Regions from separate parts of the Glutamicibacter ectropisis genome, predicted to be linked through region 1. Evidence: riboswitches for the same ligand, from Rfam matches in the RefSeq annotation. Region 1 holds a riboswitch; each other region holds the start of a gene.
The links. Region 1 has a riboswitch for S-adenosylmethionine ahead of QMQ05_RS01580 (acyl-CoA dehydrogenase family protein). Riboswitches for the same ligand answer to the same signal wherever they lie in the genome.

Region 1 (3,277 bases):
CCGTCACCGGCAAGGAACCATCCCTGTCCGACATACTGTTCCCAATAACTGGTGTAGTAGCGTTCTGGATTACCCCAAACGGTTCGTGCCATCGAAGGTCCCGTCTGGGTGATGACAATATTTCCCTGAGTGTTCGGTGCAACGCGCTGGCCTTGAGCATCAACGATGTCCACCGAAACTCCAGGCAGGGCGCGGGCAGCGCAACCAGGCTTGAAGTACTCGTCGGTGGGCAGTGGCGAAAGGATCGTGGCTCCCGACTCGGACTGCCACCAGGTATCTACCATGGGAAGACCTTCGGTGGTATCGCGACCTAACTGTTCACGGAACCACTTCCAAGCCTCCGGGTTCACTGCTTCGCCCACGGTGCCGCCAATATTGATGGAGGACAGGTCGTAGGAAGCTGGAATGCCCTGCGGGAACCAGCCCATCAACGAACGCACTAGCGTTGGCGCGGTGTAGTAGCTGGTGACCTTGTAGCGTTCGATGACTTCGAAGTGACGGCCAGGATGTGGGGCATTTGGTACGCCTTCGTAGATGACCTGAGTAACGCCGTTCGACAGCGGACCGTAGATCTCATAGGTGTGGGCGGTGACCCAGGCTAGGTCTGCGGTGCACCAGTGAACGTCTTGGTCTCGCTTTGAAACATCAGGGTTGGCGAAAAGCATGTTGTAGCTGGCGGCTGCCTGAGTCAGATAACCGCCGGTGGTGTGTACCAGGCCCTTAGGCTGTCCGGTCGTCCCTGAGGTGTACATGATAAATAGCGGGGTTTCCGAGTCAAAGGACTGTGCAGCGTGCTCGGTGGGCTGGGTGTCGACCACATCGTGCCACCAAACATCTCGGCCTTCGGTCCATGGGATCTCATCGCCTGTGCGGCGAATGACCAGGACCTTTTCAATTTCATTTTCGCCCGAGACCGCCTGATCGGCGTTGTCTTTGACCGGCACGGAAGTGCCACGACGGAACTGGCCGTCCGTGGTTACCAAGACTTTGGCTTTGGTGTCTTCCACGCGGAACTTCAGCGCCTCAGCAGAGAACCCGCCGAAAACCAATGAGTGGATCGCGCCAATGCGGGCGCAAGCCAAGGTGATGACGACGGTTTCGATAAGTACTGGCAGATAGATGACCACGCGGTCGCCCTTGACCACACCCAAGGATTCCAAGGCATTGGCAGCTTGGCTGACGCGTTCTTGCAAGTTCTTGTAGGTGACGGCTACACGGTCGCCGGGTTCGCCCTCGAAGTACAGCGCAACCTTGTCACCGCGACCGGCCGCAACATGGCGGTCGGCACAGTTCACCGCGGCATTGAGTTTGCCACCGAGGTACCAAGAAATCTGCGGGCCACGCTTGGCTACTGGGTCAGCGGGGAGAATTTGGCTGGTGGTGTGCCATTCGGTGTCCCAATCTAGAAGGTGCGCCGCTTCATCCCAGAATGCTTGGCGTGCTTCCTCTGACACCAGTGTGGCGGTCGATGCTGATTCGATGGTCATGAAAGATAATTCCTTGGAGTGTTAATGGGTGACAAGTTGAGAAGCTGCGGGAGAGGCGAAATCAGGTTCCCCGCTCGATAGCCAGCGCAATTGAAGCGTTGGCCGGGTCTTGTCCCTGAGGCTGTGCATAGTTCAGTGCCATGATCATCTCCATCGGTTCTGGCGGTAGCACCGGCCTATGGAACATGTGATTCATAGGTGGTTGCTGCGACGTCTAGGAGCCAGATCTCTCGGTCGCTCGGGATGGTTACCCGTCCATTACATGATTTCGAACGAATTGAATGCAAATCTTGCGTAACATGAAAAATATTCGATAACTACGTCACACGCACGAGATATTTCGTTATTTATTTCATTGAATGCCGGTTTGATCGATGATTGATGATTTTCATGAGTTCATCTTCGGTGGAATGCGAAGTTGCCTGTGCAAACCGCCTGTCAAACCGGCGCATCGTCACGACGAAATGTGACTTCGTGGCTTGGAAGCACCGCTTTGTTACGGCTACAAATGAATGAGAACCCATCCAGAGCGGCCGAGAGATCTGGCTCGATGACGCCGCAGCAACCACCCGATTTGCGGGACGGTGCTACCGCCAGGACCGATGGAAAGAATTGAGGATTTCTAATGTCATTTGGCGAGTCGCCAAACACCACAAGCTTGGACTTCAACCAGCTCAGTGATCCTTCGCAGGCTAGCGCCATGGGACTAGATGACTTCCAAGAGCAGCTGCCTACCCGGCAACTACTCAAGGTCACCCCAGGCCCTAGCGCAGACGAACAATATGATCGCTTGGCTGAAGTCTTCCGCCCGGTTTTCGCGCAGATTGCAGCCACCGCCAAGGAACGTGACCGGAACCGCGTACTGCCTTTTGAGCAGGTAGGCCTGCTCAATCGAGAACGCTTTGGGGCGCTACGTATCCCAGTCGCCGAAGGTGGGTACGGCGCACGACTGGTTGACGTCTTCCGTCTACTCATCGAACTTTCCGAAGCTGATTCGCATGTGGGCCAGCTATGGCGCGCGCATATCGCATTTGTTGAAAATGTTCTGGTTCTTGAAGATCAGGAACTACGTAGCAAGTGGGTTTCCCGCATTGCCGCGGGACAAATTGTCGGCAACGCGTACACCGAACGTGGCGGCAATGCGCTTGGTACCTTGAACACCAAAGCCAGCCAGGTTGATGGCCGTTGGCTGGTGACTGGTGAAAAGTACTACTGCACCGGCACTATCTTTGCCGACTGGACCACGGTGGCTGTGGCTCACCCGGAGCTTGCCGGGCGCCAGATTGCGGTGGTCTCCACCCAACATAGTGGCGTAAAAATCTTGGATGACTGGGATGGTTTCGGCCAGGGTCTCACCGGTACGGGAACCACGGAATTCCATCAGGTGCCGGTAGACACCTTCATGCCACAGCAGAAGAATGACCCTGAGGCAGCGATTTTCCAGCTGGTACTCATGGCCGTGCAGGCTGGCATAGCGCGGGCAGCACTGAATGACCTGCGTATTTCGGTGCAGAATCGTACGCGCATCTTCACCACCGGCACGGGAGTGCCGGTACACCGCGAACCACAAGTACTGCAATTAGTCGGTGAGGTCTCCGCAGAGTCCTTCGCCGCTGACTCGGTGGTGATCGGTGCTGTCCTTGAGGTTGAAGCCGCCCTCATCGACCCAGGGCTAAATGATGAGGAACGCTACGCGGTCTGTGAACTAGCAGCTAACCGGGCACAAACCATTGTCCAGCCACTGGTCATCGGAGCCACGAGCAAACTCTTTGATGGGCTTGGAGCATCGT
Region 2 (3,277 bases), 560 kb from region 1:
GACTGTCCTTCTTCTTCCAGGACCTGGCCCGTGGACTCGTACTGCTGGCCATCTTGCTCGCCGCCGTCGTGCTCGGGCGAAACCAGGGTCAATCGTCCACCGGGATTTTCGCCCAGCTGCGCACTGCTAAGAAGCACATATCAACCACAGGAAAAGGAAACAGTAACTCATGAGCCAGCGCATTCACCTCAACGCCTTCGACATGACCTGCGTGAGCCATCAGAGCCCGGGACTGTGGCGCCATCCGCAGAATCGAGCCGATGAATACAACACCCTGGAATATTGGGTGGAGCTGGCGCAAACCCTAGAACGCGGTGGTTTTGATGCGTTGTTCTTGGCCGACGTCTTGGGCATTTATGATGTGTACCAAAACTCCAGTGGCCCAGCCCTATTAGATGCTGATCAGGTTCCATTGAATGATCCGTTCATGCAAGTTTCCGCGATGGCCGCGGCTACCAAGAACCTTGGCTTTGCGGTGACTAGTGCGCTGACCTATGAACAGCCTTATGCGTTAGCCCGTAAATTCTCTTCCTTAGATCACCTCACCCGTGGCCGGGTTGGCTGGAATGTGGTGACGAGCTATCTGGAGTCGGCGGCACGAAATTTGGGGATGACCCGCCAGCTAGATCATGATGCACGCTACGACATTGCCGATGAATTCATGGAAGTGGTCTACAAGCTTTGGGAAGGCTCCTGGGAAGAGGGAGCAGTCGTCAAGGACCGGGAACGTGGGATCTACACCGATCCGAGCAAGGTGCACCCGATTAACCATCAAGGTCAGCACTTCAATGTCCCGGGCATTCACCTTTCAGAGCCATCGATTCAGCGTACGCCGGCGATTTTCCAGGCAGGTGCCTCATCTCGTGGTCGTCGCTTCGGTGCACAACATGCCGAAGGGATCTTCCTGAACTCCATTAATACTGCCGTCACCCGCAGGCAGACCGATGCGATCCGTGACGAATTTGAAGCGGTGGGCCGGCCTCGAAATGCTGCAAAAATTTATGCCCTGATGACGACGGTGGTGGCTGATTCAGATGCGCAGGCAGAAAAGCTTTACCGTGAGTACCAGTCCTATGCCTCACGTGAAGGGGCTATGACCTTCTATGGCGGATGGTCAGGTTTGGATTTGAGCCAGTACGCGGTGGATGAAGAACTGAAATATCTGGAGACCAACGCGGCCCGCTCCGCCCTGTCGATTTTTACCACCGCGAACCCAGAACAGAAGTGGACACCGAATTCGATTGCCGACTACCTCGGCGTGGGTGGCATCGGCCCGGTCCTGGTGGGTTCGGCCGAAACAGTGGCCGATGAAATTGAGCGTTGGGTGGATGAGTCCGGGCTGGACGGAATCAACCTGGCCTACGCCATCACCCCGGGATCCTTCGAGCAATTCACCGACTTGGTGGTTCCGGAGCTACGCAAGCGTGGACGAACCTGGGCCGGCTATGAAGGGAATACGCTGCGCGAATATTTGGCCGGAGAAGGACAACGACGAGTTGCTGACGATCACCCGGCAGCGGCCTACCGTGGGGCTTATGCTGGCCAAGCTTCCGCAGCAGATTCCAAGGCTAGTCAAATCCCAGAGGCTGTTTTAGGCGCCAAATGACATATGAGTAAATATGACGGAATTTTATTACCGTTTCAGAGCGGTGAACGTGTCGAAAAATGACGATGTTCCGTCCTGTGACCTCGTGACTTCCGCCAGCCATCGCGCGGTGATTCACTGAAAGAACACACCATCCAGAGCGGCTGAGAGACCTGGCTCCGCGACGCCGCAGCAAACCTGCATCCCGCAGTAAGTGCTAACGCCAGGTTCGATGGATCTGCAGAAAATTCTGCGTCCTTCGGAATCCACAGTCCTAAGGAGAACGAAGATGACGGTTATCAGTACCCAGCTACCGCGCGTGCCTTACACCGGCACCGCCGATGAAGCCGAGCTTAATCACTGGCGCGAGATCGCACAAAAGGTCGCCGACCAGCTGGCTACCGACGCCCTAGAACGCGACCGCAAGAATGCTCAGCCCTTCGCTGAGGTGCAGTTACTGCGTGAAGCTGGCTTGTTGAACCTGCTGGTGCCGACCGAATTTGGTGGCGCCGGGGCACACTGGGAGACCGCCTTTGAAGCGGTCCGCATCTTGGCAACGGCCGATGGCTCAATTTCTCAGCTGCTGGCCTACCACTACGTGAACCAGTCGGGCATTGCCTTCTACGCGGCGCCTGAAACCCAAGCCCAGTGGTGGCAGCGCACCGTTGAGGGCGGCTGGCTGTGGGGCGATTCGGTCAACCCGGTTGATCCCACGTTGACCCTCGTGCCTGAGGGTGATGGCTTCCGCCTCAATGGTGCCAAGCGGTTCTCCACCGGTTCCGGGGTAGGCGAGGTTATCGTCATCAACGCGGAAGTCACCGAGGGCGAACGCAAGGGCCAGGTGCTGGCCTTCATCATCGACCGTGACCGTGAGGGCCTAGAAATCGTTGATGACTGGGACTACCTAGGCCAGCGACTGAGTGCGTCGAACTCGCTGAAGTATCACAATGTACGCATCGAGCCGACTGATCTTCTTGGTGAAGTCACCGATGAGCCGGTCTCGACCCTACTGACCCCGGGCATCCAGCTGGCCTTCGCGAACTTCTACCTGGGTATTGCTGAGGGTGCCTTGGCCCGTGGCAAGCAGATCTTGTTGGGGCGCAAGAACGCGTGGCTGTTCTCGCAGGCTGAGACCTATTCCCAGGATCCAATCTTCCAGCGCACCGTGGGTGAGCTCAAGGCACGAACTGCTGCCGTGGCAGCGTTGACCGAAAAGCTGGGCCGCAAATTTGATGCACTGCTCTCCAAGGCAGGGGAGGTGACGCAGCCCGAGCGTGCGGCGTTGGCTGTTGAGATTGCTGAAGCGAAGGTGGTGTCCACCGAGGTAGGCGTTGAGGTGGCCAACCGGATCTTTGAAGTCACCGGATCGTCGTCGACTGCGAACAGTGTTGGCCTAGACCTGTTCTGGCGCAATGTGCGCACCCACTCACTGCACGACCCGGTGGACTACAAGAAGATTGAGGTCGGCGCGTACTTCCTCCGCGGAGAATCTCAGCCACTGTCGCTGTACACCTAAAAACTTTTCTACAGATAGGAAACTGAGATGACTGTACTTGCCACAGGTAATCGGTTGAACCAGCTCAAAGCCCGTTTCGCCCCTCTCTTTGAACAGATCGCGGACGGCGCTGCCGAACGTGACCGCAGCGGTGAACTGCCCTATGAACAGGTTGCCCAGCTGGCTGCCGCCGGGTT
Region 3 (3,277 bases), 550 kb from region 1:
GCACTAGCGCAAAAGGTTGTCGACACCATTTCACCAACGATTAATCGCCATGTGAACATCATGAATGAGCATGGAATAATCATCGCCTCCAGTGATAGCTCGCGCATCGGAACGTTGCACGCAGGAAGCCTTGAAGTGCTTCGAGACCAGCGGGTCATCCGAGTCACTCACGGCGATGAAACCGCCGGGACCCAGCCCGGGGTGAATCTTCCGCTGAAGATTAATGACCGCGTGTGTGGAGTCATTGGACTTACCGGTGCACCCCATGAGGTGGAACCACTAGCTGAGCTGATTGCGCTGACCGTGCAACTGCTGGTCGCCCAAGAACGTGAGCATTCGCGTAGCGCTCGCCGGGCAGCCGAAGCCAGGGATATTCTTTCCGCCTTGCTCGCCGGGAATGTCGCACCGGAAATCATTGGCCGGATGCTTCAGGCACATGGGCTCAGCGGGCACCTGCACTTGGAAGTGTGTCTAGTCGGCAAAGGACAAGCGGCAGGGCAAGAGTCAGCCTTTGCACAGCCAGGAACCCAAGGGGTAAGTACCTCTTGGGTGACGTTGTTTGGCGCGAGGTGGAGACTTCGCAAGGCTAGTGAAGATCATGGCCAAAGCGTTGTTGGACCCGATGATCGGTATCTTGGCGGCCCGGGGATGGCAGATGTCGGTGAGCTCTTGGCCCGGGCGGAAGTATTGCGCACCTTGGTGGCACGTCCTGAACTGATTCCAGATCAGGGGCATCGTGAACTGTGGACTGAAGAGATCGCGGTGGCTATCGCCCGCACACCGGTATCTAACCTCAAATATCTTGCGATGCCTGCGCAGGAATTGAATCAAGAACAAGCAAAAACCCTCTTGGTGGTGGCAAGCGTTGCTTCGATGTCTCAAGCGGCCGAGATTTTACACATTCACCGCAATACGCTGATGCAGAGGCTGGAGCGTATCGGGCAGGTCACCGGTGTGGATACGCGCCTCACCAGTGAATCGTTACGCCTACAGCACGCGATTTATGCGCGAGTTGCCTTGGGGCAATTACAGATCTTCTAATGCAACTAGCCTGTTGGCAGATGGATATTTTTGATCCTTCGCGGCCGAATCTTCGCCACGAGAGACACTAGCGACTAACTACTCGGGTACTGCTTGGCAATCTTATTGGCGCGGAATCCTGCCACGAGCAAAAGCAAAAGACTGAGGCAGAAGCCGACAGCGGTCACGGTCAGCGCCCACGGGAATTTCTGCATAAAGCAAAGAACTGCGGCGATGGCCAACAGTACCCATCCAATCCACGCTGTCATTCTGAGCGTGGGTGCGGCATGGCGGTGAGCAGCCAACCACGCTTCATCACTCGATAAGGTGTGACGGGTTTTGATGCCTACCGCAGTGTTGCGTTTGAGCTGGCCCGAGGCAGTCATCGGAGCCAAAATGCTGGCGGTCACGGTCAGTATGACCAGCCCAAACATCAGACTGATGGTGTTCATTGGGTCCATTGAAATTTCCCTTAGATGGTGACTTTGTATTCAGTCTATACAGTGGCCATATTTCTCAACACCCGTCCTGTTACGAAAACTGAACAGTGCAGTTAGACGTGCAACTCATCCGCAGAGCTTAATATGCGGAAATATGACGTGACTCCGGCACTTCTGACACCGTTTTTGGCCGGATGAACCCGTGTTTTGTGAAGAGTTCTGACGCTTTGTTCCCTCCGGTGACGCGTTAATGGCACGCCCATCGGATCGATGTTTAACTCGAAGAATACCCATCCAGAGCGGCTGAGAGACCTGGCTCCGTGACGCCGCAGCAAGTCTGCAACCCGCAGAAAGTGCTAACGCCAGGAGCGATGGAATTCCCGGGTAGCGAAGCGCAACTTTGAGTTCGGGATCCCTCGGTTCACTATGTCTAAGAGAGGGACGGCATGACTCGCACTCGCCCGAACACCCTGAAATTATTGGCAGTAACCATGGCAGCAGCAACACTGCTGACCGGTTGCTCGCTCAAGGAACCACGACCTGACGTGGCACCGGTAGCGGCGCAAAACACCACCCCACAAACGGAACAGTCACTGAACGATGTGCCGTCACTCGAAGGTAAAAAAGTCGGAATTGCTGCCAAGGACATCCTGCACGACTACTCGCGCGTGGTGTATCAGCAGATCCAAGAACGGGTCAAAGAACTCGGTGGCGAAGTGATTGCCACCCAGGCCGAAGCAAAAGACGAAAAACACGTCTCTGATGTCGAAAACCTGATTACCCAATCACCAGATGCCATCGTGGTCATCTTGGGCGACGCCCAGACATTAACCCCTGCGCTGGCCAAGGTAGATGCGGCCGGTATCCCACTGTTCACCATCGATTTCCAGAGCGAATACTCCAAGAACAACGTCACCAGCGACAACTGGAATGTCGGCACCACGCTGGCGCGCACCATGGCTGAAGATCTACATGGCAAAGGCAAGATTCTCGTCTTTAACGGCTTCCCCGGTGTGACTCCGTGCCGTATTCGCTACAACAGTCTGAATCTGGTGCTGGAAGACTACCCAAACATTGAGAAGATCACCCCTGAGCTACAGGACAAGTACGAAGGCACGATCGAAGATGCCAAGAACCAGATTCAGGATCAACTGCGCAGGCTACCGGAAGGTGAAGTCGACGCGATCTGGTCTTGCTGGGACATGCCACTGATCGGTGCCGCGCAGGCCATCGACCCGACAGATAACGACATCAAGTTGTACGGCGTGGACGCAGAGCCCGGAGCCTTGGACCTCATCGCAGATCCACAGAGCTCATATCAGTTCACCGTTGCTCAGCCCACCAAGCAAATTGCGGCCACCTCGGCCACAAACATCGCGCTCTTCCTCGACGGGCAAACCGACAAGGTACCAGCCACCAGCTACGCCGAGCCGATTTTTGTTGACAAGGACAATGTGAATCAGGTGCGCAATGACAACGGGATCTAATGAACTGCTGAACATGCGCGGTATCAACAAATCCTTTGGTACCGTGAGCGTGCTTGAAAAAGTAGAGCTGAAACTTCGAGCCGGAGAAGTCTTGGGCCTCGTAGGTGAAAACGGTGCAGGGAAGTCCACACTGATCAAAATCCTCACCGGTTTATACACTCTAGACTCCGGAGAGATAGAACTTGCTGGCAAGGTAGTGTCCATTCGCCGCCCAGCCGATGCCGAAGCGCTGGGTATTGAAGTCATTCACCAGGACCGCCATTTGGCTGGCCGTCTGACCGTTGCCGAACAGTTGTACCTTGGCACGTCGAAGAGTGCTGGGCTGTGGCG

Region 2: it holds a riboswitch for S-adenosylmethionine, as region 1 does, so the genes downstream of both, QMQ05_RS15870 (acyl-CoA dehydrogenase family protein) here and QMQ05_RS01580 (acyl-CoA dehydrogenase family protein) in region 1, are expected to answer to the same signal.
Region 3: it holds a riboswitch for S-adenosylmethionine, as region 1 does, so the genes downstream of both, QMQ05_RS15895 (substrate-binding domain-containing protein) here and QMQ05_RS01580 (acyl-CoA dehydrogenase family protein) in region 1, are expected to answer to the same signal.

Annotation. Positions count from the first base shown of each region.
Region 1 covers NZ_CP125942.1:333,299-336,575, forward strand. Annotated here, with positions in the region: gene acs (acetate--CoA ligase) at 1-1,487, opposite strand, end outside; SAM riboswitch class I at 1,635-1,737, opposite strand; SAM riboswitch class I at 2,005-2,096, shown strand; gene QMQ05_RS01580 (acyl-CoA dehydrogenase family protein) at 2,113-3,277, shown strand, end outside.
Region 2 covers NZ_CP125942.1:3,377,945-3,381,221, reverse strand. Annotated here, with positions in the region: gene QMQ05_RS15880 (ABC transporter permease) at 1-173, shown strand, start outside; gene QMQ05_RS15875 (LLM class flavin-dependent oxidoreductase) at 170-1,606, shown strand; SAM riboswitch class I at 1,734-1,824, shown strand; gene QMQ05_RS15870 (acyl-CoA dehydrogenase family protein) at 1,875-3,101, shown strand; gene QMQ05_RS15865 (acyl-CoA dehydrogenase family protein) at 3,129-3,277, shown strand, end outside.
Region 3 covers NZ_CP125942.1:3,384,348-3,387,624, reverse strand. Annotated here, with positions in the region: gene QMQ05_RS15905 (CdaR family transcriptional regulator) at 1-1,041, shown strand, start outside; gene QMQ05_RS15900 (SdpI family protein) at 1,116-1,472, opposite strand; SAM riboswitch class I at 1,748-1,838, shown strand; gene QMQ05_RS15895 (substrate-binding domain-containing protein) at 1,907-2,947, shown strand; gene QMQ05_RS15890 (sugar ABC transporter ATP-binding protein) at 2,931-3,277, shown strand, end outside.